DNA from 3 places in the Planococcus rifietoensis genome. Region 2 is predicted to be linked to each of the others. Evidence: predicted binding sites of a transcription regulator. Region 2 holds the regulator's gene; each other region holds the start of a gene.
What was found. Region 2 encodes CtsR, which represses protease genes until heat stress. Its sites were predicted from a motif close to ATGGTCAATAAAGGTCAAACA; they were not measured.

Region 1 (10,022 bases), 1.3 Mb from region 2:
CCTTATGCTATGATAAAACTAGTTATTCTATATATAGAGGTGAAAACAGATGCATTATATCGGAACACTTTTCTGGTCTGTCCTTATAATTTCAATGTTGAACTATGTCGTAAGTGCCGTGCAAAACGTGCCATTCGACTTCATGATCGGTATCTTCATGGCAGTGGCAGTTACTGTATTGATCATTGTGATGGATGCTATCATCCCGAAAGAAGCGGCGAAAGAATATTAATGACGATAAAAAAGGAAGCCCCAGTGGCTTCCTTTTTTATTTGGCTGAATCTGACGGTTTAGATAGCAAAAAGCCGCATTTCATTGAAATGCGGCTTTACTTATACAGTGATAAGCAATTGTTTATTGGCGTCCATCGATACCTTCAATGTCGAACCTGGAGTGACCTCTCCTTTAATCAATTCCTTAGCGATTCGAGTCTCGATTTCACGCTGGATAAAGCGTTTCAGCGGGCGCGCCCCAAAGACCGGGTCCGTTCCTGCTTCAATGATATAATCGATGACCGAATCCTCGACTTCCAAGGAAATTTGCTGCTGTTTCATTCTTGCCGCCAGTTCGCCGATCATTTTCTTGGCGATGCCATAGAAATGCTCATTCGACAAGGAATGGAAAATGACGATATCGTCAATGCGGTTCAACAGTTCCGGCCGGAAATGCTTGCGCAGTTCCATCATGACGATGTCTTCTGTATCGTGTTCGTCACTGCTTGCGCTGATATGTTGGGAACCGATATTCGATGTCATGATGACGACGGTATTGGAGAAGTTCACAAGCCGCCCTTGGCTGTCGGTGATACGCCCGTCGTCGAGGATTTGCAAAAGGATGTTCGCGACATCAGGATGGGCTTTCTCGATTTCATCGAGCAGCACCACGGAGTACGGATTGCGGCGGACCGCTTCTGTCAATTGGCCGCCTTCTTCATAGCCGATATATCCAGGAGGCGCCCCGACAAGACGTGATACGCTATGCTTTTCCATGTACTCGGACATGTCGATGCGGATGAAATGGTCTTCTGAGTCGAATAAGTTTGCTGCCAACGATTTCGCAAGCTCCGTTTTCCCGACACCGGTCGGCCCAAGGAAAATGAACGAGCCGATCGGCTTTTGTTCATCTTTGATGCCGGCACGTGCACGCCATACGGCTTCTGTCACCAGTTCGACGGCTCGGTCTTGTCCGATGACGCGCTCTTTCAGCGTATCTCCGAGGCGCAATAGCTTTTCGCGCTCGCCTTCGACCAGTTTCGTTACCGGAATACCCGTCCATCGTGCGACAATGCCAGCGATTTCCTCTTCGGTCACTTCTTCCCGAAGCAATCGCTCCCCGCCGTCTCCGGCAAGTTCAACTTCCATCGCGCTCAGTTCTTTTTCAAGCTCTGGAATTTTTCCGTGGCGCAGCATCGCCGCGGTATTTAAATCATATTTGTTTTCCGCATCTTCCAATTGGCGGCGGTATTGATCCAATTGTTCGCGCTTGGCCTGGATTTTCTGAAGCGATTGCTTTTCTTCGTTCCATTGCTGCTGCATGCCTTCAGAAGACGACTTCAGTTCATCAATTTCTTCGCGCAGCGCAGCGAGGCGTGCTTTGCTCGCTTCGTCTTTTTCTTTCCGCAGCGCCTGCTCTTCAATCTCTAGCTGCATGAGGCGCCGCGTCACTTCATCAAGCTCTTGCGGCATGGAGTCGATCTCTGTCCGGATCATTGCACACGCTTCATCGATCAAGTCAATTGCCTTGTCCGGAAGGAAACGCTCCGTGATGTACCGGTCCGACATTGTAGCAGCTGCAACAATCGCCCGGTCATGGATGCGCACGCCGTGGTGGAGTTCGAAACGCTCTTTCAATCCACGGAGAATCGATACCGCATCTTCAACAGAAGGCTCGCGCACCATCACCTGCTGGAAGCGCCGCTCAAGTGCCGCATCTTTCTCGATGTGCATTCGGTATTCATCCAGAGTGGTGGCTCCGATGCAGTACAGCTCTCCGCGCGCAAGCATCGGTTTGAGCATATTTCCGGCGTCCATCGCGCCTTCCGTTTTACCGGCGCCGACGATGGTGTGGATCTCGTCGATAAACAGGATGATCTGCCCTTCACTGTCTTTCACTTGCTTCAATACGCTTTTCAGCCGTTCCTCGAATTCCCCCCGGTATTTTGCGCCTGCAATCAGTGCACTCATATCGAGTTCATAAATGACACGGTCCTTCAAGCCTTCCGGCACATCGTTGCGGACAATGCGCTGTGCCAGTCCTTCGACGATTGCGGTTTTCCCGACGCCTGGTTCACCGATCAATACCGGATTATTCTTTGTCTTTCTGGAAAGAATCCGGATGACATTGCGGATTTCCTGATCGCGCCCGATGACCGGATCCATCTTTCCAGACTGTGCTTGTTCAACCAAATTGCGGCCGAACTGTTCCAATGGCGACTTTTGCTCTTCATTTGGATTTTGGAATTGAACCAATCAAATCACGCTCCTCTGATTAATTTGACCATCTTTGACTAATTAAATTATATGATTGCCGTGCCCCTTTTGCAACGGAAATGCTCATCAAAAAAAAGCCGCAAGGAATTTCTTCCCTGCGGCTTTCTGCTATTTCTTTTATCGAACGCCGAGCGCCATTTTGGCATAGCGCGACATATGGTCTTTGCTCCAGACAGGCTGCCAGACGATTTTTACATCGACTTCTTCAACTTCCGGCAATTCATACAAGGATGTTTTTACCATCTGGACGATTTGCGGCCCCATTGGGCATCCCATAGAAGTGAGTGTCATCGTGACCACACAGAAACCATCTTCGGATAATTCTACATCATATACAAGGCCCAAATTGACGATATCAACACCTAGTTCTGGGTCGATGACATTTTCCAATGCGCCTAATAGATAATCTTTTGTTTCTTGATCCATTCGGAATCCCTCCTTTTCCTGTTACTGCTTATCTTACCAAACATCACTGCGAAATGAAATCGACTTGCTTATTCGCTTAATCGGTCGGCAATCCAAGCCGTTGCAGAAAGCATTCCTTTGCGGCTGACCGCGTGCGCAGCTTCGGTTTCTTTCATGAATGCCAGCCGTTCAGGATAGGCGGCATAATCCTGCTGCAATGCATGGAAAAGCCGGTTGGTCGGTTCAAAAGGAACAGTCGGGTCTTTTACACCATGCCAGAAAAAGACTGGGCGTCCGCCAAAGGATTGACGGTTCAAACTGATATCAAAACGGGACAGGGCCTGAAGCATGCCTTCGCGTTCCTCATCTGTGAGCGGCAAGTCAAAACCGCGCGACTCGTATTGGCGCATTTGCGCTTTCGCAAGCTCCACGTAATTTCCGGAACCCATCATGACAGCCGCCGCTTTGATCCACGGATGGGCCGTCAATGCACCGAGCGTGGTGATGCCGCCCATCGATGTTCCTCCGACAGCCGGTTCTCCACTAATTAGCTGACGCTTGTGCAATTCGTTATGCAAAAAGCCCAGTTCTTCGATAGACGTCAAAACGATTTCCCAAAAGCGCAGGCTGATCTGGACCTCATCAAGCGATTGATCCCGCTCCCCGTGAAGCAATGCATCCGGCAAGATGACACGGACCCCTTTTTTAGCCCATTGCCAGGCATAATGCAAATTATGTTCCTTTGCACTCGTATGCCCGTGCAAAAAAATAACGGTCGGCAACGGACCACCTTCGTGGCCTTCAGGTGTTATATGTAAGATCGGGATATTCCCCCATAATTCGTTCGCTACTTTCATGCGCTTCACTCCTCACCCTAAATCCTACCAATTTTTTTCTGTTCCCGCAAATTCCGGCATTGCCGTCAGGTTTTTTTGACGGATAGCCTCTATTATCGCTAAACTGAAGGTAGATAGAAGGGAGCCGGATTTTTATATGAAACAACATTTAATCGTACTCGACTTGGACGGAACATTATTGACCGACCAAAAAGTCATTTCACCTAAAACCAAGACTATTTTGAATCAAGCTCAACTAGCAGGCCACCAGGTCATGATTGCGACTGGGCGCCCATACCGCGCAAGCGAAATCTATTACCGCGAACTTGGCCTCAACACGCCGATTGTCAATTTCAATGGAGCTTTTGTCCATCACCCGAATGACGAACGCTGGGGGCTCCACCATACGCCGATCGGCTTGGATGTCGTACACGAAGTCGTCGAATCGATGCACGCTTTCGATTTCCACAACATCGTCGCGGAAGTATTGGATGATGTGTATGTCCACCACCATGATGAGAAACTGATGGACATTTTCAGTTTCGGTGACCCTAGCATCACCACGGGAGATTTGCGCAATTATTTAAAGACTGATCCGACGTCGATGCTTATCCACGCACCTTACGAAAAAGTCCACGCCATCCACGACCACCTTTCGGAAGTGCATGCGGAAGTCATTGACCATCGCCGCTGGGGCGCACCGTGGCACGTTATTGAAATTGTCCGCTCTGGCATGAACAAAGCTGTCGGCATCGACCGTGTCTCAAAATCATTGGGCATCGCGAAAGAGCATATCATCGCATTTGGCGATGAAGACAACGATCTGGAAATGATCGACTTTGCGGGAGTCGGTGTTGCCATGGGCAATGCCATTTCCCCTCTGAAAAATATCGCCAACGAGATCACCCTGACGAATAATGAAGACGGCATCGCTGAATTGCTGATGGACCGCTTGAAATTGAAACTTTAAAGGAGGAAGATCCATGAGATTATTCGCAGATAGCGCATCTGATTTACCGAAAGCTTTTTTCGAACAGGAACACGTCGTCCTGTTCCCTTTGCGCGTCCATATCGGAGACGCTGAGTACGAAGACATTCGGACCATCGATTCCATGAAAGTCTATGATGCCATCCGCTCCGGCGTCCATCCGAAAACATCTCAAGCCTCTCCAGAAGAAATGCTTAAGGCATTCGAACAATTGGCGAAAGATAAAGAAGACGGATTCTACATCGCCTTTTCCTCGGAATTGTCCGGAACCTATGCGACAGCCGTCATGGTGGCAGACCAAGTACGAGAAGAATACCCGGACTTGAACTTGACGATTGTCGATTCCAAAGCAGCTTCACTCGGCTACGGACTGCTCGTCAAAGAAGCCGTAAAATTGCGCAATGCCGGTGAAAACCATGATGCGATCATCCAAAAAGTGCGTTTCAAGGCCGACCATCTCGAAAGCTTGTTCACGGTTGAAGATCTGGATTACATGGCGAAAGGCGGCCGCATTTCAAAAGGCAGCGCATTCGTCGGCGGCTTATTGAATATCAAGCCTTTGCTTCATGTTGAAGACGGCAAGCTCGTACCGATCGAAAAATTGCGTGGCCGCAAAAAAGTCCTCAAGCGGATGATCGAGCTGATGAAAGAACGCGGCAGTAATTTGGATCAGCAAGTGATTGCCATCAGCCATGCCGATGACTTGGAGTTTGCGAACGCACTGAAAGATGAAATCGAAGCTGCCTACAACCCGAAAGAAATCGAAGTTCACATGGTCGGTTCCGTGATCGGCGCCCATACTGGACCTGGCACGCTCGCCTTGTTCTTCTTTAATAAAACCGATTGAGGAGTGGACTATTGATGAAAAAAGTGATTATAGTCGGTGCGGTAGGCGGCGGTGCAACTGCAGCGGGTCAACTACGTTTCTATGACAAGGACATGAGCATCACGGTATACGACCGGGATTCGACAATGTCCTATGCTGCTTGTGGAACACCGTATGTCATTGGCGAGGTCATTGAAGATGAGACTTCGATCCTGATGGCCGACCCGGAACAGTTCCAGCAAAAACGCAATATCGATGTCAGGCTCGAACACGAAGTTGTGGAAATTCTCCGGCCGGAGAAAAAAATTCGCGTCCGCAACTTAAAGACTGGCGACGAATTCCACGATTCCTATGACGCGTTGATTTTGTCTCCGGGCGGCAGCGCCATCATGCCGGATATTGAAGGCTCACAGAACAGCCATGTATTTACGCTGCGCAGCTATGGCGATATGCAAGCCATCCATTCCTATATCCAAAGCGAAAAGCCCTCCCATTGCGTCGTTTCGGGTGCCGGATTCATCGGGCTTGAAATGGCTGAGAACCTTAAACATCTGGGGCTGGAAGTTGATATCGTCCATAAGTCGAGCGCCATTCTATCGATTTTGGATGAGGATCTATCACAGCTTCTGCATGCGGAACTGGAGAAAAATGGCGTTGAAGTCCATACCGAAACCGTCATTGAAAAAATCGATGATCGAAGCGTTCAGTTGTCCGATGGTAAGAATCTGGAAACCGACTTTATCATCATGAGCATCGGCTTGAAACCGAATACCGCACTCGCTGAAAATGCCGGCCTCAGCATCGGTGAAACCGGGGGCATTTGTACCAACGACTTTATGCAGACCGATGATGAATCGATTTATGCCATCGGGGATGCATCGGAGAATTTCGACCTGATCACCGGAGACCCGAAACGTGTCCCGCTCGCTGTGCCTGCTCACCGCCAAGCTTTTCTTGTCGCACAGCATATCACCGGAAATCCCATTCCTAAAAAAGGGCTGCTCGGTACTTCCGCATTGAAAGTTTTCGGCTTGGATGCAGCGATGACTGGACTGACAGAAACAGCGATCAAAGAAAAAGGGCTTACCGCCAAAACGGTCAGCCATACCGGAAACTCGAACGCGGGCTATTACCCGGATCATGAAAAACTGACCTTAAAAGTCCATTATAACCCTGAAACCAGACAAATTTTGGGTGCACAATGCGTCGGAGGCAAGGGAGTCGACAAGCGCATCGATGTAATAGCAACTGCGATTTATGGAGGATTGACCGTCGATGATTTGCAGGCACTCGAACTATGCTACGCTCCTCCATTCTCTTCGCCGAAAGATCCAGTCAATATGATCGGCTATAAAGCATTTGACTGACTGTTCATTGAAAGTGCCTGGAAACGGGCGCTTTTTTTCTTGCAAAAAAGGCTGTGGACAGGTAACTACCTGCTCACAGCCTGTTGATTATTTATTTTGTTTTGCTGCTTCATCAGCTTTTCGCTGCTTGCCCTTTTTCCAAACAATCCATAAAAAGCCCATGAAAATCAAGTACATTAGCCCAAGCGTGACGATATACGCCGTATTCAGCCCTCGTTTTTCAGTAATATGGTAGGTTTCTACCAATTCGCGGTCCAAGGTGAGGCGGTACTGCCCGTCTTCATCCGGACGAACGATATCGCTTTCGAACAGCCCTCGCATTTCCATTCCTTCACCCACAACCTCTGGTGCCAAACTTAAACTTTTCGTTTCAGAAGAGTTATTAATGGCAATGACCCACGACTCTTCTTCATTTGAACGCTTATACACCATCCAGCCCTCTTCTTCATAAAGCAGTTCCAATTCACCTGTACGCAATGCTTCAGATGAATTGCGCAATGAATTTAGATTGGTGATGTAGTCGATCAATTCCTTTTCGACCGCCATGTCCAAAATTTGGTGCGATTCCGGCAACGCTTCGCCGTTCATCGCTGTTTCAGAACCATATTGGACGACCGGAATGCCCGGCATCGTCAATAATTGCGCAAATAGCATGCGCCAGCGTGTCGGTGGATAGCCTCTTGACTCGACGATGTCTGATGTAAAGCGTGAACCGTCAAGTGAATCGACACGGATCAATTTGCCTTCTGTTTGTTGCATCAATTCAGGGATATCGGCCAAGGACTGGTCAAAATTGCGGTAGCTGTCGCGGAGCGTCTGTTCTACGCCTTGTTGCACGACCGCATCAAATCCAGCCTGGTTCTCCATTTCTGCATCTGCCAATACGTAAAACCCTTCTTGCTGCTTCATGGCAGTGGAGAAGCTTTCTACAAATGAGGGGTCCAATTCCTCTGAATCTTGCAAACGAACTCCGTCTAATCCATATGTATCGCGAAAGTCACCGAACATTTCGATCAGGGCTTGTTGGACTTCTTCATTAGCTGTATCAAGCGCTAGCGTTTGGTCATCGTTTTCAGTAAACCAATCAGGATTTTCCTGTGCCCACTCATGATCCACGCTTACTTCTTGCGTCGGCAAGTCGACGATGACTTTCATGTCGCCTTCGTGCACTTCATCGACGAGCGACTGTAATTCTTCCGCCGTTCCGAAATGGCGTTCCAACTTACTATAATCCAGCACTTGCCGCCCATCATAGCTTGCGGTCTGGAAGACTGGCCCAACTGACAGCACCGTAAAGCCCATATCCCGGACGTGCGCTAGTTCACTTTCCATCCCTGAGAAATCACCGCCGCTGAACGATGCCGGATCGGTGGAATCCACTTCATAATCGTTCTGGATCTGTTTATTGAAATAGCGGTCTACGAGCACGTCATAGATGCTTTCGTCTTCAATTGTGCGGGTTTCTTCAGCTGCCACACTGGCTGTTGTCGGCAATAGCAATGCTGCTGCCAAAGCCCAAATTATCGTTTTTCTCTTCAATTCCGTACTCCTCCTTCAATGAGGCCAAGATGATGCTCACCCGGTCTATTTTATCAAACTCGCCTGTTTGCCGCTATGTCATCTTCGTGAAAGCGCAGCTGTTTATGCCTAGTTTCGTCCAAACTGTGAAATCCCTATGTGTAATGGCACAATTTTTTCTATTTCGATGACAATACAAAAAACTGCACGTCATTTGTCAGTAAAAACCAACAAAGAACGTGCAGCTTTCAATTGGATGCAACGGCCATTTTAAGCCATGAAGTTAAAGCCGACCGGCAATTTGAAGCCGAGGAATAAAGTCACGAGCAAGAATACTGCAAACAGTACCCAGAACAAGGTTACAGGCTTTTGCTTCTTGCCACGCACGAGCACCATTTCCATCATGCCGATGGTCAATAGTCCGAATAGGAATTTCAAGCCGTAAAGCATGGCGTCGTATGACGAATGCTCGATGAACAATGTCAGCCCGGTGATGATGATCAAAACGTAGATCAGTCTCGTGATCATGTGGACGATTTTGCGCCCCTTGCTGTCGCGGTGCATAAATGCAGCCACGAGGAAAAGCACGATGCCCACTACCCACATGGTAATGTGTAAATGTGTTGTATCAGTTAAAAATCCCAAAAGCTCACCTCATTTAATATAGTCCCCTCAAGTTTACCACATGCAGGACAATTGGAAGTGATTGTTCCTTATGACAAATGTGTAACGAGTGTACCGATTGACTGGATGGATACTTTGATCGTATCGCCCGCTTTCAAAAACTTCGGCGGATTAAATCCTTTGCCGACGCCAGCCGGTGTTCCGGTCAAGATGACATCGCCCGGTTCAAGTGCCACCGATTTGGAAATCTCTGCGATCAACTCATCCACGCGGCGGATCATGTTTTCCGTATTGCCATTTTGGCGCACTTCGTCGTTCACTTTCGTCACGAGGGACAGGTTCTGAGATTGCGGAATCTCATCCTTGGTTACCAAATATGGTCCCATTGGACAAGAGCCTGGCAAGCTTTTCCCTAGGAAATATTGCTGGTGTTTTTCCTGAAGGTCGCGAGCAGTCAAATCGAGCGCGATGGTATACCCGAATACATGATCATAAGCCAGTTGTTTCGGGATCTTATGCCCTGCCTTGCCGATTACGACAGCTAGTTCGCCTTCATAGTCATACGAATCGGTGAGATCTGCATGAACAGGAACTGTTTCTTCATCAGCAGCGACGGTATTCGGGGCTTTTGTGAAAACGACCATATCCGTCGGTGCCTGCCCGCCCATTTCTTCTGCATGGTCAGCGTAGTTCTTCCCGATGCAGATAAAGTTTTTCGGAGGTCTCGGGACAGGTGCCTGCCATTCGATTTCCGAAAAAGAGTGTTTGAATTGCTCAGGGGTTTCCGATTGGACAGCCGCCTCCGTCAATTTGCGGATCTGTTCCACAAACTCCATTCCTTGCGACACTCCATCAATCAGCTTATCCGGAAATTCCGGCAGTACTTCCAGCTGCTCCTGGATGGCGAGGACATCCCACACGGCTTCTTCTTTTTTTACCTTTGGTCCAAAACGTTCTTCTCCTTGAAAG
Region 2 (10,022 bases):
AAGGATAGGGTGAGCGTGCCGTTGGTTGTGCACGTCCAAGTTGTGAGATGAGAAACGAGGCAAATCCCGTTTCTATATAACATCAAGCAGTGATGGCAAGAGGTTTACCTCAGAGTCCCTGATTTCACACTGCCAAGAAAAGCCTCTAGCGAGGCGGGAGGTGCCCGTACCGCAAACCGACACAGGTAGGCGAGAAGAGAATTCTAAGGTGAGCGAGTGAACTCTCGTTAAGGAACTCGGCAAAATGACCCCGTAACTTCGGGAGAAGGGGTGCTCTGGTAGGGTGTTACAGCCCGAGAGAGCCGCAGTGAATAGGCCCAGGCGACTGTTTAGCAAAAACACAGGTCTCTGCAAAACCGTAAGGTGACGTATAGGGGCTGACGCCTGCCCGGTGCTGGAAGGTTAAGGGGAGTGCTTAGCGCAAGCGAAGGTGCGAACCGAAGCCCCAGTAAACGGCGGCCGTAACTATAACGGTCCTAAGGTAGCGAAATTCCTTGTCGGGTAAGTTCCGACCCGCACGAAAGGCGTAACGATCTGGGCACTGTCTCAACGAGAGACTCGGTGAAATTATAGTACCTGTGAAGATGCAGGTTACCCGCGACAGGACGGAAAGACCCCGTGGAGCTTTACTGTAGCCTGATATTGAATTTTGGTGCAACTTGTACAGGATAGGTAGGAGCCAGAGAACCCGGAGCGCCAGCTTCGGGGGAGGCGTCGGTGGGATACTACCCTGGTTGTATTGAACTTCTAACCCACAAGCCTTAGCGGCTTGGGAGACAGTGTCAGGCGGGCAGTTTGACTGGGGCGGTCGCCTCCTAAAGAGTAACGGAGGCGCTCAAAGGTTCCCTCAGAATGGTTGGAAATCATTCGCAGAGTGTAAAGGCACAAGGGAGCTTGACTGCGAGACGGACAGGTCGAGCAGGGTCGAAAGACGGACTTAGTGATCCGGTGGTTCCGCATGGAAGGGCCATCGCTCAACGGATAAAAGCTACCCCGGGGATAACAGGCTTATCTCCCCCAAGAGTCCACATCGACGGGGAGGTTTGGCACCTCGATGTCGGCTCATCGCATCCTGGGGCTGTAGTCGGTCCCAAGGGTTGGGCTGTTCGCCCATTAAAGCGGTACGCGAGCTGGGTTCAGAACGTCGTGAGACAGTTCGGTCCCTATCCGTCGCGGGCGCAGGAAATTTGAGAGGAGCTGTCCTTAGTACGAGAGGACCGGGATGGACACACCGCTGGTGTACCAGTTGTTCTGCCAAGAGCATCGCTGGGTAGCTATGTGTGGCCGGGATAAGTGCTGAAAGCATCTAAGCACGAAGCCCCCCTCAAGATGAGATTTCCCATTGCGTAAGCAAGTAAGATCCCTCAAAGACGATGAGGTAGATAGGTTCGGGGTGGAAGCGTGGCGACACGTGCAGCTGACGAATACTAATCGATCGAGGACTTAACCAACAAACTGAAACGCAAGTTTCCCCCAATGTCGATTTATCCAGTTTTGAGCGAACAAGCTCAACAAGTCCAGTGATGATGGCAAAGAGGCCACACCCGTTCCCATCCCGAACACGGAAGTTAAGCTCTTTTGCGCCGATGGTAGTTGGGGGTTTCCCCCTGTGAGAGTAGGACGTCGCTGGGCAAGTAGAAAGGCCGTTACCGGTTCATTCCGGTGACGGCTTTTTTGTATTTCAAATGAAAAAAGGATTGAAAATATATTATAAAGGGAAAAAGAAACTGAGGTGAAGACTTATGAAAGCAGGTTACTACAAAGTAAAAACGCTCGATAAAAGAACAGCATTATTAGTTTCACTAGAAGACTCAGCTGAACAATATACTTATCCTGCTGCAGATTTTACTCATGATGTAAATAAGGGGGATACAGTAGAAGTTTGGCAAGAGGGTACGCGCTGGAGAACCAAGTATGTTGAAGAAAAAACTCGTTCGATATCTAGTCATACGAAGGATTTTATGAAAAGGATGATGGATCAAGAATAATGAGTCTCGGGACATTACACCCGAGACTTTTTCTATCTCAAACTAAGTATTTGATATCCGTAAAACGCTTATGTATAATTAAGTCAAATATAGTCAAAGTCAATCATTAGCGTATTTAAACGCTAAAGAGGTGAAAGCGATGCGGAATATTTCAGATATAATTGAAGGTTATTTAAAAGAGATTATCGAAATAAGCGGTAAGGACCATATTGAAATTAAACGAAGTGAGGTTGCTGAGAAATTTCAATGTGTTCCATCCCAAATTAATTATGTGATAAATACTAGATTTACATTAGATCGTGGATACTTAGTTGAAAGTAAGCGTGGTGGCGGAGGATATATTCGTATTAAGAAAGTACGCCTTCATAAGAAGTCAGATTTAATTGCCCAAATCATTAATAGACTTGAAACCGGTGCTTCACAAACCATGGCTGAAGATATTGTGTGGAGGCTTTTAAGTGAAGATGTTATATCAAAGCGTGAAGCTAAATTGATTTTGAGTGCCATTGATCGTTCTACTCTCGGGCTGCCTCTTCCTGTACGAGATGAAGTACGAGCGCGGATTCTAGTGGCAATGCTGTTTACTATTCAATATGAGTCGAACGGGCAAGGAGTGATCAAGTGATTTGTGAACAATGTGGAGAACGGCCAGCTACAGTCATCGTGAAGCAAAACCAGCAGGGCCATTTAACAGAAAGGCACCTCTGTCACGTTTGCGCGGCAGAAAACCATAATATCAGTTTTTCTTTTGACCAAGACCCGATGGCGATCCATAATTTATTAGCTAATTGGTTTCCGAAGCAGCAAGCCGCTGTGAGTCCTGTGAGAAAGGAAGTTCCAGCTTGCCCGTCTTGTGGATTTACTTTCCAAAAGTTTTTGACTCTTGGTAAATTTGGCTGTGCTGAGTGTTATAGCACTTTCTCACCGCAGCTAATAGAGATTTTAAAACGAGTTCAAAATGGAAACACTGAACATACAGGAAAGATTCCTGCATCTTATGGAACAACGTTGAAAATTAAAAAAGAAATTGAAGAATTGAGAAAGCAAATGCAGGCTGCGATACAAGATGAGAACTTTGAAGAAGCTGCAAGGCTGCGAGATCAAGTAAAGGCCTTGAATGAAAAGCTTGAAGGAGGTGGGGACGTTGGCGATTGACCGTTTCCTTCAACCCCGTGCGAGCAGTTGGATGGCTAATAACGGTGAACATGTTGATATAGCTATGAGTACGAGAATCCGATTAGCACGAAATTTAGATGAATTTAAATTTCCATATGCATTTTCTGAGGATGAGGCGTTGAAAGTTGATAAAGCCGTTTCTTCGGTATTACTTGATAAGGGAAAGGAAGTTGGATACGGGTTTACTCATATCAATATTGAAGAATTAAATGACCTGCAGCGTGAAGTGTTGGTAGAAAAACATTTAATTAGCCCTTATTTAGCGAACAGTCAGCATTCCAGTGCTGTATTATTATCTGATGAAGAAGAGCTTAGCGTGATGGTCAATGAAGAAGATCACATGCGGATTCAAAGTTTGCAGTCAGGCTTTCATTTGCAGGAAGCATATGACATAGCGAATAAAATGGATTCGCTTTTGGAAGAAAATCTTTCATACGCTTTTCATGAGAAATTTGGTTACTTGACCAGTTGCCCTACAAACACAGGCACAGGAATGCGTGCTTCTGTCATGCTTCATTTGCCAGCTTTAACGATGTCCCATCAAATCAACCGGATCATCCCGGCTATATCCCGTCTGGGGATGGTTGTTAGAGGGATTTACGGAGAAGGAAGTGAAGCGCTTGGTAATGTATACCAGATTTCTAACCAAGTAACATTGGGGAAATCAGAGTATGAGATTTTGCAGGATTTGCAAAACATGACCGAGCAGATTATTGAACAGGAACGAAGAGCAAGGGAAGCATTGAATGCGAATTCTCCGCTGCTCCTTGAAGATAGGGTGTACCGGTCGTTAGGTGTCTTGACCCACGCCCGTCTGTTGAATACGGAAGAAGCCGCTACATGTTTATCAGATGTGAGACTTGGCATCGACCTTCATCTAATTACGGATGTAGACATGTCGATACTGAATGAATTGATGGTCTTTATGCAACCTGCGTTTTTGCAGCAGTATGCGGGACGACCATTGGAAGCGAAGGAACGTGACCTTGCCCGGGCGGAATTGTTCCGGGAGAGGTTAGCTGATAACGGGATAAATACAAAAGGAGAGGATTTTGCATGATGTTCAACCGATTTACACAACGCGCACAAAAAGTTCTTCAATTAGCTCAAGAAGAGGCCATCCGCATGAAGCACGAATCGATCGGAACTGAGCATATTTTGCTTGGTTTGATCCGAGAAGGCGGCGGAATTGCCGCGAAAGCACTTGAAGCGATTGAAGTGAATACACAATTGATCGAAGACGGTGTCAAAGAACTGGTCGGCGTCGGTGAAAAAGATGTCGGGCCGATTGTTCATTATACGCCGCGGGCTAAAAAAGTGATCGAGCTGTCGGTTGACGAATCCCGCAAGCTTGGCCACTCTTATATCGGAACAGAGCATTTACTGCTTGCTTTAATTCGTGAAGGCGAAGGCGTGGCGGCACGAGTTCTTGGGAACGCCGGTGTCAGCTTGAATAAAGCGCGCCAGCAAGTATTGCAGCTGCTTGGCAGCAACGAGCAAGCATCGACTGGCACGAGCCCAAATGCTTCTGCCAATACACCAACTTTGGATGGCTTGGCACGCGACTTGACGCAAGTTGCGCGTGAAGGCAGCTTGGATCCAGTCATTGGACGCAGTGACGAAATCACGCGTGTGATTGAAGTATTGAGCCGCAGAACGAAAAACAACCCGGTATTGATCGGGGAGCCTGGTGTCGGTAAAACAGCCATCGCAGAAGGGCTTGCACAGCAAATCGTTAATAATGAAATTCCGGAAACGCTTCGCGACAAACGCGTCATGGTACTTGATATGGGTACGGTAGTTGCCGGAACGAAATACCGCGGTGAATTTGAAGACCGTTTGAAAAAAGTGATGGATGAAATCCGTCAAGCGGGCAATGTCATCCTCTTCATCGATGAGCTCCATACATTGATCGGGGCTGGCGGAGCTGAAGGAGCGATCGATGCTTCGAATATCTTGAAACCATCGCTTGCACGTGGTGAATTGCAGTGCATCGGTGCCACCACGCTGGATGAGTACCGCAAGTACATCGAGAAAGATGCAGCGCTTGAGCGCCGTTTCCAACCGATTCAAGTGGATGAGCCGACGGTTGAAGAATCGATCGAAATCATTAAAGGCTTGCGCGACCGCTACGAAGCGCATCACCGCGTGAAAATTACTGATGAAGCGATTGTTGCGGCAGCGAAAATGTCTGACCGTTATATTTCCGACCGCTTCTTGCCGGATAAAGCGATCGATTTAATCGATGAGGCCGGTTCGAAAGTGCGTTTGCGTTCGTATACGACTCCACCGGATTTGAAAGAGCTTGAAGCCCGTCTTGAAGCTGCGCGTTCTGAAAAGAATGAAGCGGTGCAGAGTCAGGAATTCGAAAAAGCGGCTTCTCTTCGCGATGCAGAGCAGAAGTTGAAAGATGAGCTCGACCAGACGAAGAAAGAATGGAAAGAAAAGCAAGGCAAAGAAGAGTCTGAAGTGACAGTTGAAGATATTGCGAAAGTCGTCTCTATGTGGACAGGCGTGCCGGTATCGAGATTGGCGCAGACAGAATCCGATAAATTGCTTAATTTGGAGCAGATCCTTCATAGTCGTGTAATCGGCCAAGATGAAGCAGTGACTTCGATTTCGAAAGCGATCCGCCGTGCGCGTGCCGGGTTGAAAGATCCGAAACGTCCGATTGGCTCGTTCATTTTCCTAGGGCCAACAGGCGTCGGTAAAACTGAGCTTGCGAAAGCTTTGGCTGAGTCGATGTTCGGGGATGAAGATGCGATGATCCGCATCGATATGTCCGAGTACATGGAACGCCATACGACTTCACGCCTTGTTGGTTCGCCTCCAGGCTATGTCGGCTATGAAGAGGGCGGCCAGTTGACGGAGAAAGTCCGTAGAAAGCCATATTCAGTGGTCTTGCTTGATGAAATTGAGAAAGCTCACCCCGAAGTCTTCAATATCCTCTTGCAAGTACTTGAAGACGGGCATTTGACGGATTCCAAAGGGCGTCGCGTCGATTTCCGTAATACGGTAATCATCATGACGTCGAACGTCGGTGCACAGGAATTGAAATACAATAAGTACGTAGGATTTAACTTGGAAGATTCGAAGACTGATTATAAAGATATGAAAGGCAAGATGCTCGCGGAATTGAAGAAAGCGTTCCGTCCTGAATTCTTGAACCGTGTCGATGATATGATTGTCTTCCATTCACTTGAAAAGAACGATTTGCGCAAGATTGTCGAGCTGATGACGCAGCAGTTGACGGGCCGTTTGAAAGAACAGGACATCGATCTGGAGCTGACAGAGGCAGCGCTTGATAAAATTGCCAAAGAGGGGTATGATCCGGAATACGGAGCACGTCCTTTGCGCCGCTCACTTCAAAAACATGTCGAAGACCGTTTGTCTGAAGAGTTGTTGAAAGGTACAGCAATTGCCGGGCAAAAAATTGTCTTCGATGTACAGGGTGATGAATTCATTGTCCGTACGAATGAAGGGGCCGTAGAGAAATCGTAACGATATCCCGCCCGCCGGATATATCTCCGGCGGGCTTTTTCTATATATAGGAGGTAACTATGGCGAAGAAAAAGATAAAGTTCATCTGCCAGTCCTGCGGTTATGAGTCTGCCAAATGGATGGGGAAATGCCCAGGTTGTGCGGCATGGAATACGATGACAGAAGAAACGGAAGTTGCAGCACCGAAAGGCACAAGGGGCGCATTCCAGCATAGTGCACCGCAAATTGCCCAAAAAGCGACACCGATCAATTCGATAGAAACGAAAGAAGAGCCAAGGACGAAAACGGAAATGGAAGAATTGAACCGCGTACTCGGCGGAGGGATTGTTTCCGGTTCTCTTGTTTTGATCGGGGGCGACCCAGGGATCGGGAAATCGACATTGCTCTTGCAAGTATCGGCGCTTCTTGCGAAAGCCGGCAAGAAAGTGTTGTATATTTCAGGGGAGGAGTCGATTCGCCAGACGAAAATGCGAGCGGAGCGGCTGGATGCGGTTTCCGGAGACTTATTGATTTTTGCGGAAACCAATTTGGAGCTGATCCATCATACGATTGAAGAAGTAGAACCGGATTTCGTGATTGTCGATTCGATTCAAACGGTCTATCATCCCGAAGTAACATCAGCACCCGGCAGTGTGACGCAAGTTCGTGAAAGCACAGCGGAATTGATGCGGGTGGCGAAAACGAAAAACATCGCGATTTTCCTGGTCGGCCACGTGACGAAAGAAGGGCAGATTGCCGGGCCTCGTATTTTGGAGCATATGGTGGATACAGTGCTTTATTTTGAAGGGGAACGGCATCATACGTACCGCATTTTGCGCAGTGTCAAAAACCGTTTCGGTTCGACGAACGAAATTGCGATTTTTGAAATGCTGCAAGGCGGGTTAAAGGAAGTATTGAATCCCTCCGAGTTGTTTTTGCAGGAACGTTCAAGCGGCACAGCGGGATCTACGGTTGTCGCTTCCATGGAAGGGACACGGCCGATACTGGTGGAGATTCAGGCATTGGTCACCCCATCGAGCTTTAATTATCCGAAACGAATGGCGACTGGAATTGACCAAAATCGGGTATCGTTATTGATGGCGGTGCTTGAGAAGCGCGTCGGCTTGATGCTGCAGTCGCAAGATGCGTATATAAAAGTCGCAGGCGGCGTGAAACTGGATGAACCGGCTATCGATTTGGCAGTACTCGCGAGCATTGTCTCAAGTTTCCGTGATATTGCACCGAAAGTGGATGATTGCATTATCGGTGAAGTTGGATTGACCGGAGAGGTGCGACGTGTATCGCGTATTGAACAGCGTGTCCAAGAAGCGGCAAAGCTGGGCTTTAAGCGTGCCATCATCCCGAAATCGAATATGGGCGGTTGGGATTTTCCGGAAGGAATCCGCGTCGTTGGCGTTGAAACTATAAACGAGGCGCTGAAGGAATTATTCCCGCAACAATAAGGGGCAGCAATGCCTCTTTTTTTTCTATTATCGGCAGGGTGGGGTTATGCAGAGAGTTTCATAAATAAAACGTGTATAATATCAAGAGGAGGAGGTGGAATAGATGCTTCGGAAAATTATTCAGCTATTATTTTTATTAGTAGGCGCTACGGTTGGAATTTTGTTTTTGCCATATGCTTTTGAACTTATTTCTATCTCTAATAATCCATGGATCAACAACCCGTATGTCGCTGCCATTATCGGTGCTGCGATTTTTTATGTATTGTCCTTATTGTTCGTCGATTCGATTATCCATTTCATGAAATGGATGGAGAGTAAACTGCTCCATGCACCGACAGCGGATTTGCTGTTTGGCTCGCTTGGGATGATTATTGGCTTAGTGGTTGCCTTTTTGGTCGGCTTTGCCTTAAATACCATTGATGTGCCATTAATCGCGACAGTGGCACCGATCATTCTTTCCGTTGTGCTCGGTTATCTGGGATTCCAGGTCGGGTTCCAAAAGCGTGATGAGCTGACAGGGATGCTCGCGCCTGCAAAACTGGCAAGCGGCAAAAAACCGGAAGACGAGCCAGTGGAAAAATCGGGATACAAATTGCTCGATACAAGCGTTATCATCGATGGGCGGATTGCAGATATTTCAGAGACCGGATTTATGGAAGGGATCTTTGTCGTACCGCAATTTGTCATTGCAGAGCTTCAACACATTGCGGATTCGTCCGACACCTTAAAGCGTACACGCGGCAGACGGGGGCTCGATATCCTGAAGCGCCTGCAGACAGAGCGTGTCGGGGCGATCATGATTACGGAAGAGGATTTTGGCGATGCGGCTGAGGTCGATATGAAGCTCATGCGTGCAGCCCAGAAAATGGGCGGGAAAGTTGTGACGAATGATTTTAATTTGAATAAAGTGTGTGAGCTCCATAATGTGCCGGTCTTGAATATCAATGACCTCGCCAATGCGGTGAAGCCTGTCGTCATACCGGGCGAGGAGATGCATGTGGTCGTTATTAAAGACGGCAAAGAGCAAAATCAAGGGGTCGCGTATTTGGACGATGGCACGATGATTGTCATTGAAGAAGGCAAAGGCCATATTGGCGAAGCGATCGACGTCGTAGTGACAAGCGTATTGCAAACTTCTGCAGGACGGATGATTTTTGCCAAGCCTAAAGGTCTGGCTGTGAAGAAAAATGGATCAAAAAAATAAAGGATGTCTGTCATGAAATATACAGTCGTATTGCCTGCTGCCGGCAGTGGGAAACGAATGAAAGCCGATCGCAATAAATTATTGTTGGAGCTCTCCGGCAAACCGATCTTCATTTATACATTGGAAGTGTTCGACCGGGACCCGGATTGCGAAGGCATGTGGCTGGCGGTCAAAGCAGACGAGCGCGAGCTGATTGAACAATATGTCGAGCGGTATAAAATCAAGAAAGTCAAAGGCTATGCGACAGGCGGCGCTGAACGCCAGGATAGCGTGCGTGCGGGCCTTGAGATGGCTGGGCAGTGTGGGGTCGTGCTTGTGCATGACGCTGCACGGCCGTTCATCAGCCCGGTCGTTATTCGCGAATTGGTGGAGCAGGCAAATGAATCCGGTGCTGCAATTGCCGGCGTGCCGGTAAAAGACACGATCAAAAAAGTTCGCGAAAGCGTTATTACCGAAACGGTGAATCGCGCGGAGCTATGGATGATCCAGACCCCTCAGGCTTTCCGCTATGAACTGTTGATGGAAGCGGCGCAACGGGCCAAAGCCGATGGGTTCCTCGGGACGGACGAGGCGATGCTTGTGGAACGGATGGGGCACCCGGTGCAGATTGTCGAAAGTACGTATGAAAACGTCAAAATGACGACACCGGATGATTTGATTTATGGAAAAGCGATTCTTGCGAGTCGATTACAGGAGGAATAATGATGATAC
Region 3 (10,022 bases), 1.1 Mb from region 2:
AAGAAACCGAATTGATCATCATCACCGGCATGTCCGGTGCTGGGAAGACAGTGGCGATCCAAAGTTTTGAAGACCTCGGTTTTTTCACAATCGATAATCTTCCCCCGGCGCTCCTCCCGACATTCATCAAATTGATGCGGGATTCGGGCAAATCGATGAAGCGTGTCGCAGCGGTTATGGACCTTCGCGGCGGCGATTTTTTCGCCAGCCTCGTCGATGCAATCGATGACCTCTCGAAAGAACCGGAAGTGGCGATCACGATCCTGTTTCTCGATGCGGAAAACCAGACCCTCGTCAGCCGCTATAAAGAAACACGCCGTTCCCACCCATTGTCACCGGGCGGACTTGTTCTCGGCGGCATCAAAAAAGAACGGGATATGCTGAAAGACTTGCAAGGACGGGCCCATTATATGTATAACACGTCAGAAATGAGCCCGCGCCAGCTGAAGGAGAAAATCACCTCGGATTTTGCTTCGAAAACGAGCAATGTCTTTACGGTCAATTTGATGTCTTTCGGCTTTAAACATGGCATGCCGATTGACGCCGACCTGGTGTTCGATGTGCGCTTTTTGCCAAATCCTTATTATATAGAAGAGTTAAATCCACAATCGGGCTTGGATCAGCCGGTTTCCGATTATGTCTTGAAATGGCAGGAAACACAGACGCTGGTGAGTAAGCTTGAGGATTTATTCGATTTCATGATTCCCCAGTATAAACAAGAAGGCAAAGCACAATTGGTCATTGCTTTTGGCTGCACAGGCGGCCAGCATCGATCCGTGACGCTTGCCGAGTATTTCGGGAAATATCTATCGAAAAACAACAAAGTCAGCATTACGCATAGAGATGTGAAAATCAGAAAGGGCTGAGCATATGGAAAAAAGTCTCCAGCAAAAACGAGTCGTAATCATCGGGGGCGGAACCGGTCTGTCCACTTTGCTGAGGGGCTTAAAAACTTTTCCGCTCGACTTGACGGCAATTGTGACAGTGGCAGATGACGGTGGAAGCTCCGGGCGTTTACGCGATGACTTGGATATCCCACCGCCGGGAGACATCCGCAACGTCATGGCTGCGCTGTCGGATGCCGAACCATTGGTGGCTGAAATGTTCCAATACCGATTCAAACATTCGCTTGATTTGGAAGGGCATTCACTGGGCAATCTGATGCTCGCGGCATTGACTGATTTGACAGGCGATTTTTCACATGCGGTCCGGGAAATGAGCCGTGTTTTGAACGTCAACGGTACGGTTTTGCCTGCCGCCAATCAATTGGTCACATTGAACGCAGAGCTTGAAGATGGAACCATCATCAAAGGCGAATCCAAAATACCCGCCTATCTGCAGCCGATCAAGCGTGTATTCCTCGAACCTGCCGGCGTCAAGACATTGCCGGATACCATACAGGCGATTCAATCTGCGGATGTTATCGTCATCGGGCCGGGTTCCTTATACACGAGCATTTTGCCGAATTTGCTCGTGAAGGATATCAAAAAAGCGCTGCTCGAGGCGAAGGCGAGAAAAATCTATATTTGCAATTTAATGACCCAAGCGGGTGAAACTTACGGCTATACGGCTTCAGATCATGTAAAAGCCCTTTACGACCATGTAGGCGTGAACTTTCTCGATGCCATTCTGATCGATAAAGTCCAAATGCCGCAAGGAGTGGCTGAAAGATACAAAAAAGAAAAAGCATGGCCGGTGGAATACGATGAAGAACGCCTGAGAAATATGGGGCTTGAAGTATATCGCCATGACATTGCGAATATTTTCGGGGAAGCCGTCCGGCATGAACCGATGAAAGTGGCGAAATGGCTTTTCGAATATACCAGCAGCGAAACAAAGGAACCATCGCAGCGCCGGTATTCCTAAAGCTTGAAAGGGGGGGCATAATTGTCTTTTGCATCAGAAACAAAAAAAGAAATGACCCAGATTGAAGTAGACGATTGCTGCGGCAAGGCAGAGCTGTCGGCGATGATCCGCATGAACGGTACGCTGTCATTTTCCAATCGCCAGTTGAGCCTGGATATCCAAACGGAAAACGCCGCGATTGCCAGAAGGATCTATACCTTGCTGAAGCGCTTCTACAAAGCATATCCGGTGGAACTATTAGTCCGCAAAAAGATGCGGTTGAAAAAAAACAATGTCTATATTTGCCGCTTGCGGGAAGGCGCAAAATTTGTGCTTGAGGATTTGTTGATCTTGTCGGAAGGCTTTCAATTTCAGCAGGATATTTCCCCTGAGCTGATCTCGACAACGTGCTGCAAGCGCTCTTATTTACGCGGTGCCTTTTTGGCCGGAGGATCGGTCAATAATCCCGAAACGTCCTCTTACCACTTGGAAGTGTATTCTTCCTATAAAGATCACGCTGAAGCACTGGTTATCCTGATGAATCATTTCCAGTTGAACGCGAAAATGATCGAGCGGAAAAAAGGATTTGTGACCTATTTGAAGGAAGCGGAGAAAATTTCCGATTTCCTCAGCCTGACAGGCGCCCACTCGGCGCTATTGAAATTCGAAGATGTCCGCATTCTCCGCGATATGCGCAATAGCGTCAATCGCTTAGTCAATTGCGAAACGGCCAATTTGAACAAGACCATCGATGCAGCGCTGCGGCAAATCGAAAACATCCGCTTTATTGACCAAGTGATCGGAATCGACCAATTGCCGGACCGCCTGAAAGAGATAGCCCGCTTGCGTGTAGAGTACCAGGATGTCACACTGAAAGAACTGGGCGAGATGGTATCGACAGGAAAAGTGAGCAAGTCAGGCGTCAACCACAGGCTTCGGAAAATCGATGAGATTGCCGAGTCGTTGAGAAAAGGCGAAACGATCAGCCGGTAAAACGGCTGCTCTTTTCTATAGATTGCGTGAGAGTCAAGTTTTCGGAGGAGGATATGCATGGTAGAAAAACAAGTGGAAGTGCAATTGAAATCGGGATTACAAGCGAGACAGGCCGCATTGTTCGTACAGGAAGCCAATCGCTATAGTTCGGATGTCTATTTGGAAAAAGGCGACAAGAAAGTCAATGCCAAGAGCATCATGGGCATCATGAGCCTGGCCGTCAGCAAAGGCACGAACGTGACGATTTCGGCAGACGGCGCCGATGAAGAATCGGCAGTCGATGCGCTGGCGCAATTGATTGATAAAGAAGCTTAAAGCCAAGCGCTTTAAGCACCAAAAAAGAGCTGCCCCGCAAGCGGGACAGCTCTTTTTGTGTAACTTACTCTTCTTTTTCGTGGTTTTCCGGCAATTTGTTGCGCGTGATGATTTGGTCCACGAGACCATATTCGAGTGCGCGTTCTGCAGTCATGAAGTTATCGCGGTCTGTATCGCGAGAAATCACTTCAAGCGGCTGGCCAGTGCGTTCAGATAGAATTTGGTTCAATTTCTCACGCAAGAACAGGATACGTTTTGCGGCGATTTCAATTTCAGTCGCTTGCCCTTGAGCTCCGCCAAGTGGTTGGTGGATCATGACTTCAGCGTTCGGCAATGCGTAGCGTTTGCCTTTTGTGCCGGCTGCCAGAAGGAAAGCGCCCATGGATGCAGCCATGCCGATGCAAACTGTTTGGACATCTGGCTTGATAAATTGCATAACATCGTAGATTGCCATACCGGCTGTGATGCTGCCGCCTGGGCTGTTGATGTAGATGGAAATATCCTTTTCCGGATCTTCCGCTTCAAGGAATAGTAATTGTGCAACGATGGAGTTGGCGACATTGTCATCGATTCCGCTGCCGAGCATGATAACGCGGTCTTTCAATAGGCGGGAATAGATATCGTAAGCGCGTTCGCCTCTGCTTGTCTGTTCGATTACTGTAGGGATTAAATTCATGGATAATTTCCTCCTTCGGGTAAATGTAAGTGCTACTGAAACACTGTTCAGCCGTACATTCATCATACACATCATGGTCAATGAAGGTCAAATCTAACGAATTGAAAATAGGCGCTTGAAATAAGAAGAAAGCTTTTGTATAATAGAAAAGTCGCGAACAACATTTGCCCTCGTAGTGTAAAGGATAACACGTAAGATTCCGGTTCTTGAGATGGGGGTTCGATTCCCTCCGAGGGTGTAAAAATTGAAAAACCGCACAGCCTGCTAAAGGCTGTGCGGTTTTTTGTTGAATCTTTTTAGCGGCTGAAACGTAGAATCAGATGGAATGGGTTTCAAGGAACGGATAGTCAGGGAAAACAAAAAATATTATTGTAAAAGAAAAGGAGACGGGAAAATGAAAAAATTACTTATTCCATTGCTATTGGTGATTGGGCTGATCGTCGTTGCCATCGCCGTATTCGGTTCAAGCTATAATAATTTCGTTCAATTGGAAGAGGACGTCAATCAATCGTACGCGCAACTTGAAAGTCAATTACAGCGCAGGCTCGATCTCATCCCGAACTTGGTCGAGACGGTGAAAGGCTTTGCCGACCAGGAGCAAGAGGTCATCGATAGTGTCACGGAAGCCCGTTCGAGCATGGCGAATGCCGGATCAGTCGAAGAACAGGCCGAGGCAGACGCCGAATTGAGCGGCGCGCTCAGCCGCTTGCTCGTCGTCGTCGAGAACTATCCGGAAATCCGCTCGAGTGAGAACTTCCAGCAATTATCCGATGAACTGGCCGGAACAGAAAACCGGATTGCAGTCGCCCGCCAGGACTATAATGGCTCGGTGACGGAATTCAACCGGGAAGTTCGCAGTTTCCCAGGCAACATGGTGGCGGGAATCTTCGGCTTTGACGAAAAGGAATATTTCGAAGCTGATACCGGGGCAGAAGATGCACCGGATGTGGACTTTGGGACTGACGAAGAATGATCCGAAGAATTCCTGTTTTGCTCTTGTTGCTGCTGATGATCCCCGGAACTGTGCAGGCGGCAGAATTTCCGGAGTTGACTGACGATATTTACATTCAGGATATCGCGGGCGTCTTGAGCGAAGAACAGGAAGCCGAGCTCAAGAGCTTAGGTGCTGGCCTGGAAGACGCGACAACTGCACAGATTGCCGTTATGGTCGTCGAGTCCTTGGAAGGTGAGCCGATCGAAAGCTACGCCAATGAAGCGTTGCGCCATTATGGCGTAGGCTCAGCGGAAGAGAACAACGGCGTGCTGGTCGTGCTATCGATGACAGACCGCGAGATCTACATCGAAATCGGCTACGGACTGGAAGGCGCGCTTCCTGACGGAAAAGTCGGGCGCATTTTGGATGATTACGCCGTTCCATATTTGCGTGAAGACCAGCCGGACGAAGCGATCCTCAATACGTACCAAGCACTGTACAATGAAGTGGCTGCGGAATACGGCTGGGACGGGGAAGCGGCTAGCCCCCAGCCGCTCAATGAAGTGACGCCAGGCAGCAGTGAAGGTGGAGGCGGCTTTATGCAGCCGGTCATCACCTTCCTGATCGTACTTGTTTTGTTGTTCCTGTTTACGGGAGGAGGCGGCGGCCGTGGACGTCGCGGCCGCGGCAGAACGATGAGGCGCGGTGGATTTTTCGGGCCCGGCAGTTTTGGCGGCGGCTTCGGAGGCGGTTCCGGCGGTGGAGGTTTCCGCGGCGGCGGTGGCGGCTCTTCAGGAGGCGGCGGAGCCGGGCGAGGCTTCTAATAAGGAGGAATGGCATGTATACACTCTATACTCGGCCAAATTGCGGGCTTTGCGAAGAGGCCAAGTCTGCACTGACGCTATTGCAGGAAGATTACCCGATTGACTTCCGGGAAATCAATATTGAAGAAGATGAACAATTGCATGAACAGTATATGCTGATGATTCCAGTGCTCACGAAACACGAAAAAGTGCTGCTCTATGGAAATTTTGGCTATGGCGAACTTTTGGAAGCGTTAATTCTTTAACGCTTCTTTTTATTTGCATAAATCTAATAGCTCGGCTACAATGAATCTAGTGGGACGTAATTATATATAGTGGGACAGAAAACGTCCAACAAAGGGGTGGAGCGATGGATCCAGTTCTGCAAGCGCAAGTGCATTTATTGCCTGAACTGCCAAGCTTGCTGAAAAAGCGCTATAGTATCCTCGAGCTGATTCAAACCGAACAGCCCGTTGGAAGGCGCACGATCAGCGAGATGACAGGCGCAGCCGAAAGGGAAATCCGCAAAGAGACCGATTTATTGAGGGACCAAGCCTTGATCGAAATGAGCAAGAGCGGCATGAGCCTGACGATACTGGGAGACGATGTTCTTGACCAACTCCGTGAGCTGGTCAAGGAATTGGCTGGGACTGCAGAGCTCGAAACCGGGCTGCAAGCGAAACTCGGCATCAAACAAGCCGTCGTTCTGCCAGGGGATAGCGACCGGTTATCTTCGGTCAAAGCCTCTATTGGCAGGCAAGCCGCTCGTATTGCGGAGGAAATGTTCGAAAACTGCCGGACGATCGCTGTTACTGGCGGCAGTACAATGGCCGCCTTAGCAGCTGAAATCCGCACGGCGAGGAAAAACCCTGCCATGCAGTTTATCGCTGCAAGAGGCGGCCTGGGGGAAGAAATGCTTCACCAGGCGAACACCATCGCTTCATCCTTTGCCGAAAAAACAGGCGGAGCTGTCCGCACGCTTTATCTGCCTGAGCATTTGAGTGCGGAAGCGCTCGAAATGATGATGAGGGAACCTGTCATCAAAGAAATGATGGAGCTGTATGACCGGACGGATTTAGTCATCCATGGAATCGGCGATGCAGAAGAGATGGCCATCAGGCGCCGCTCTTCCGTGAACGAAGTCGAGAAGATCAAGACAGGCGGGGCTGTTAGCGAAGCATTCGGTTATTATTTCGATAAAACCGGAAAAATAGTTTATCGCATCCCAACAGCGGGCATTCAATTAGAGCAGGTCCAAAAAGCACCGGCCATCATGGCGGTTGCCGGAGGACGCACGAAAGCGCGCGCCATCGAATCTTATTTCCAGGCCGCGCCTGAACGTACCATCCTCGTTACGGATGAAGGAGCAGCAAGGGCAATACTTAACCTAACAACAAAATTGGAGGAATTATAAATGACTTTAAAATTAGCAATCAATGGTTTTGGCCGCATCGGCCGTGTCGTATTCCGTGAAGCAATGCAAAACAGTGAAGTGGAAGTAGTAGCAGTCAATGACCTTACAGATGCAGCTATGCTGGCACACCTTTTGAAATACGATTCAGTGCACGGCACGTTGGACGCTGAAGTTACTGCAGAAGGCAATTCAATTTTCGTCGACGGCAAGGAAATCAAAGTATTCGCTGAGAAAGACCCAGCGCAATTGCCGTGGAAAGAGCACCAAATCGACATCGTGTTGGAATCTACAGGAATCTTCACAACAGAAGAAGCTGCATCTAAACACATCGAAGCCGGCGCTAAAAAAGTTATCCTTTCAGCTCCTGGCAAAGGCGGCATGAAAATGCTGGTTATGGGCGTTAACGAAGAAACTTATAACCCTGAAGAGCACCACGTCGTTTCGAATGCATCATGCACAACAAACGGCTTGTCTGGCATCTCTAAAGTGTTGAATGAAAAATTCGGCATCAAAAAAGCGATGATGACAACAATCCACTCTTACACGAACGACCAAGCATTGCTTGATGCACCTCACTCTGACTACCGCCGTGCGCGTGCAGCAGCTGAGTCAATGATCCCGACAACTACTGGCGCGGCGAAATCTGTTGCAAAAGTATTGCCTGAACTTGACGGCAAGATCGATGGCATGGCCATCCGCGTTCCAACACCGAACGTTTCGTTGATCGACCTTGTTGCTGAACTTGATAAAGATGCTTCTATTGAAGAAGTAAACCAAGCGCTGAAAGAAGCGACTGAAAATGAGCTGAAAGGTTACTTGGAATACAGCGAACTTCCGCTTGTATCACGCGACTATAATGGCAGCAAAGCTTCCGCTACAGTAGATGCTCAATCTACAATGGCTCTAGGCGGCAATATGGTGAAAGTTCTTGCTTGGTATGACAACGAATCCGGCTACTCTGCACGCTGTGTAGACTTGGCTGTACACATGTACAAAAAAGGGCTGTAAGCTGAAAATCATAGCTTAATTACCAATGAACCTCTATAATAAAGAGGGTAAAAGGGGTGGGGAATTTACCCCACCCCTTATTTTTTTGAATATAATTAGGAGGTATTTTCATGCTGCAGAAAATGACCATGAAAGACTTGGATTTAAAAGGGAAACGCGTATTTTGCCGTGTAGATTTCAACGTACCGATGGAAGACGGGAAAGTGACAGACGACACGCGCATCCGTGCCGCGATGCCGACGATCAAGTATTTGGTCGAACAAGGCGCAAAAGTCATCTTGGCAAGCCATCTCGGACGCCCGAAAGGCCAAGTTAACGAAGACATGAGATTAGCTGCGGCAGGCGCACGGTTGGCCGAATTGCTCGGCAGCGACGTGAAATGCCTTGAAGAATCCGTAGGGGACACTGTGGAGCAGGAAATCGCTTCTCTTGAGCCCGGCGAAATTCTATTGCTTGAAAACGTCCGTTTCCATGCAGGTGAAGAAAAGAACGATTCGGAACTCGCGAAACAATTTGCGGCTTTGGCCGACGTATTCGTCAACGATGCATTCGGCGCTGCGCATAGAGCGCATGCTTCGACTGCAGGAATCGCCGAACATTTGCCGGCAGTATCCGGCCTGTTGCTCGAAAAAGAGCTGGACGTTCTCGGCAAAGCTCTATCCGAACCAGACCGTCCGTTTACCGCCATCATCGGCGGAGCGAAAGTAAAAGACAAAATCGGCGTCATCGACCATTTGCTCGACAAAGTTGATAACTTGATCATCGGCGGCGGGTTGTCGTACACCTTCCTCAAGGCGCTCGGCCATGAAATCGGCAATTCACTTGTCGAAGAAGACAAACTCGATCTTGCCAAATCGTTTGTCGACAAAGCGAAAGAAAAAGGCGTGAAGTTTTATCTGCCGGTGGATGCGACAGTCGCGAACGAGTTCTCGAAAGACGCAGAGACCAAAACAGTGAAAATCGAAGAAATTCCGTCCGATTGGATGGGGCTCGACATCGGGCCGGAAACAGCGAAAATGTATGCCGATGTCATCAACCAGTCGAAACTCATCATCTGGAACGGACCGATGGGCGTGTTCGAAATGGAAGCTTTTGCAAACGGCACGAAATCCGTCGCTCAAGCGATGGCAGAAACTGAAGGCTATACAGTCATCGGCGGCGGCGACTCTGCAGCGGCAGTCGAGAAATTCCATGTGGCAGATAAAATGGACCATATTTCAACAGGCGGCGGAGCTTCTCTGGAATTCATGGAAGGCAAGGATTTGCCGGGCGTTACCGCATTAACTGATAAATAAAGGGAGTGTTTTTGTGAGAAAACCGATCATTGCAGGAAACTGGAAAATGTATAAAACAGCATCACAAGCGAAGGAATTTGTAGAAAAAGTAAACGGCTTAGTGCCGGATGCTGAAAAGCTTGATTCTGTCATTTGTGCTCCGGCTCTATACTTGACGCAATTAGTCGATGCTGCTGAGAACAGCGCATTGAAAATTGGCGCACAGACGATGCACGATAAAGGCGAAGGCGCATTCACTGGTGAAATTAGCCCTGTACAATTGGCAGATATCGGCGTCAACTACGTCATTATCGGCCATTCTGAACGCCGCCAGTATTTCAATGAAACCGATGAAACAGTCAATGCAAAAGTGAAGTCGGCATTTTCGCATCAATTGACGCCGATCCTTTGTGTCGGTGAAACAGACGAACAGCGTGAAGCGGGCCAAATGGAAAGCATCGTGGAATCGCAAGTCGAAAAAGCAGTAGAAGGATTGACCGATGCACAAATCGCCGAGCTAGTCATTGCTTACGAGCCAATCTGGGCAATCGGAACAGGCAAAACAGCGACAGCTGAAGACGCTAACGAAGCTTGTGGCATCGTGCGCAAAAAAATCGCTTCGCTTTACAGCGATGAAACAGCTGAAAAAGTCCGCATCCAGTACGGCGGAAGCGTGAAACCTGCCAATATTCAGGAACTCCTATCAATGGAACACATCGACGGCGCATTAGTCGGCGGGGCGAGCTTGGAAACGGACTCG

Region 1: AUC31_RS09800 (ATP-dependent Clp protease ATP-binding subunit) is a predicted target of CtsR. The motif match lies at 2,490-2,510, and genes of this name have one in related genera.
Region 3: clpP (ATP-dependent Clp endopeptidase proteolytic subunit ClpP) is a predicted target of CtsR. The motif match lies at 3,903-3,923, and genes of this name have one in related genera.

The regions. Positions count from the first base shown of each region.
Region 1 is NZ_CP013659.2:1,959,966-1,969,987, forward strand. Features, by position in the region: gene AUC31_RS09795 (YjzD family protein) at 50-232, shown strand; gene AUC31_RS09800 (ATP-dependent Clp protease ATP-binding subunit) at 333-2,468, opposite strand; gene AUC31_RS09805 (metal-sulfur cluster assembly factor) at 2,607-2,915, opposite strand; gene AUC31_RS09810 (alpha/beta fold hydrolase) at 2,984-3,751, opposite strand; gene AUC31_RS09815 (Cof-type HAD-IIB family hydrolase) at 3,888-4,700, shown strand; gene AUC31_RS09820 (DegV family protein) at 4,714-5,565, shown strand; gene AUC31_RS09825 (CoA-disulfide reductase) at 5,580-6,911, shown strand; gene AUC31_RS09830 (alpha-amylase family glycosyl hydrolase) at 6,999-8,450, opposite strand; gene AUC31_RS09835 (YisL family protein) at 8,700-9,074, opposite strand; gene AUC31_RS09840 (fumarylacetoacetate hydrolase family protein) at 9,143-10,022, opposite strand, start outside.
Region 2 is NZ_CP013659.2:3,282,714-3,292,735, forward strand. Features, by position in the region: rRNA gene AUC31_RS16270 (23S ribosomal RNA) at 1-1,451, shown strand, start outside; rRNA gene rrf (5S ribosomal RNA) at 1,517-1,632, shown strand; gene AUC31_RS16280 (hypothetical protein) at 1,743-1,988, shown strand; gene AUC31_RS16285 (CtsR family transcriptional regulator) at 2,128-2,613, shown strand; gene AUC31_RS16290 (UvrB/UvrC motif-containing protein) at 2,610-3,143, shown strand; gene AUC31_RS16295 (protein-arginine kinase McsB) at 3,133-4,224, shown strand; gene AUC31_RS16300 (ATP-dependent Clp protease ATP-binding subunit) at 4,221-6,665, shown strand; gene radA (DNA repair protein RadA) at 6,725-8,107, shown strand; gene AUC31_RS16310 (PIN/TRAM domain-containing protein) at 8,211-9,311, shown strand; gene ispD (2-C-methyl-D-erythritol 4-phosphate cytidylyltransferase) at 9,324-10,013, shown strand; gene ispF (2-C-methyl-D-erythritol 2,4-cyclodiphosphate synthase) at 10,016-10,022, shown strand, end outside.
Region 3 is NZ_CP013659.2:857,553-867,574, forward strand. Features, by position in the region: gene rapZ (RNase adapter RapZ) at 1-866, shown strand, start outside; gene AUC31_RS04095 (gluconeogenesis factor YvcK family protein) at 871-1,866, shown strand; gene whiA (DNA-binding protein WhiA) at 1,888-2,838, shown strand; gene AUC31_RS04105 (HPr family phosphocarrier protein) at 2,896-3,153, shown strand; gene clpP (ATP-dependent Clp endopeptidase proteolytic subunit ClpP) at 3,218-3,829, opposite strand; tRNA gene AUC31_RS04115 (tRNA-Arg) at 3,996-4,067, shown strand; gene AUC31_RS04120 (LemA family protein) at 4,224-4,802, shown strand; gene AUC31_RS04125 (TPM domain-containing protein) at 4,799-5,587, shown strand; gene AUC31_RS04130 (glutaredoxin family protein) at 5,602-5,832, shown strand; gene AUC31_RS04135 (sugar-binding transcriptional regulator) at 5,937-6,980, shown strand; gene gap (type I glyceraldehyde-3-phosphate dehydrogenase) at 6,981-7,988, shown strand; gene AUC31_RS04145 (phosphoglycerate kinase) at 8,099-9,283, shown strand; gene tpiA (triose-phosphate isomerase) at 9,297-10,022, shown strand, end outside.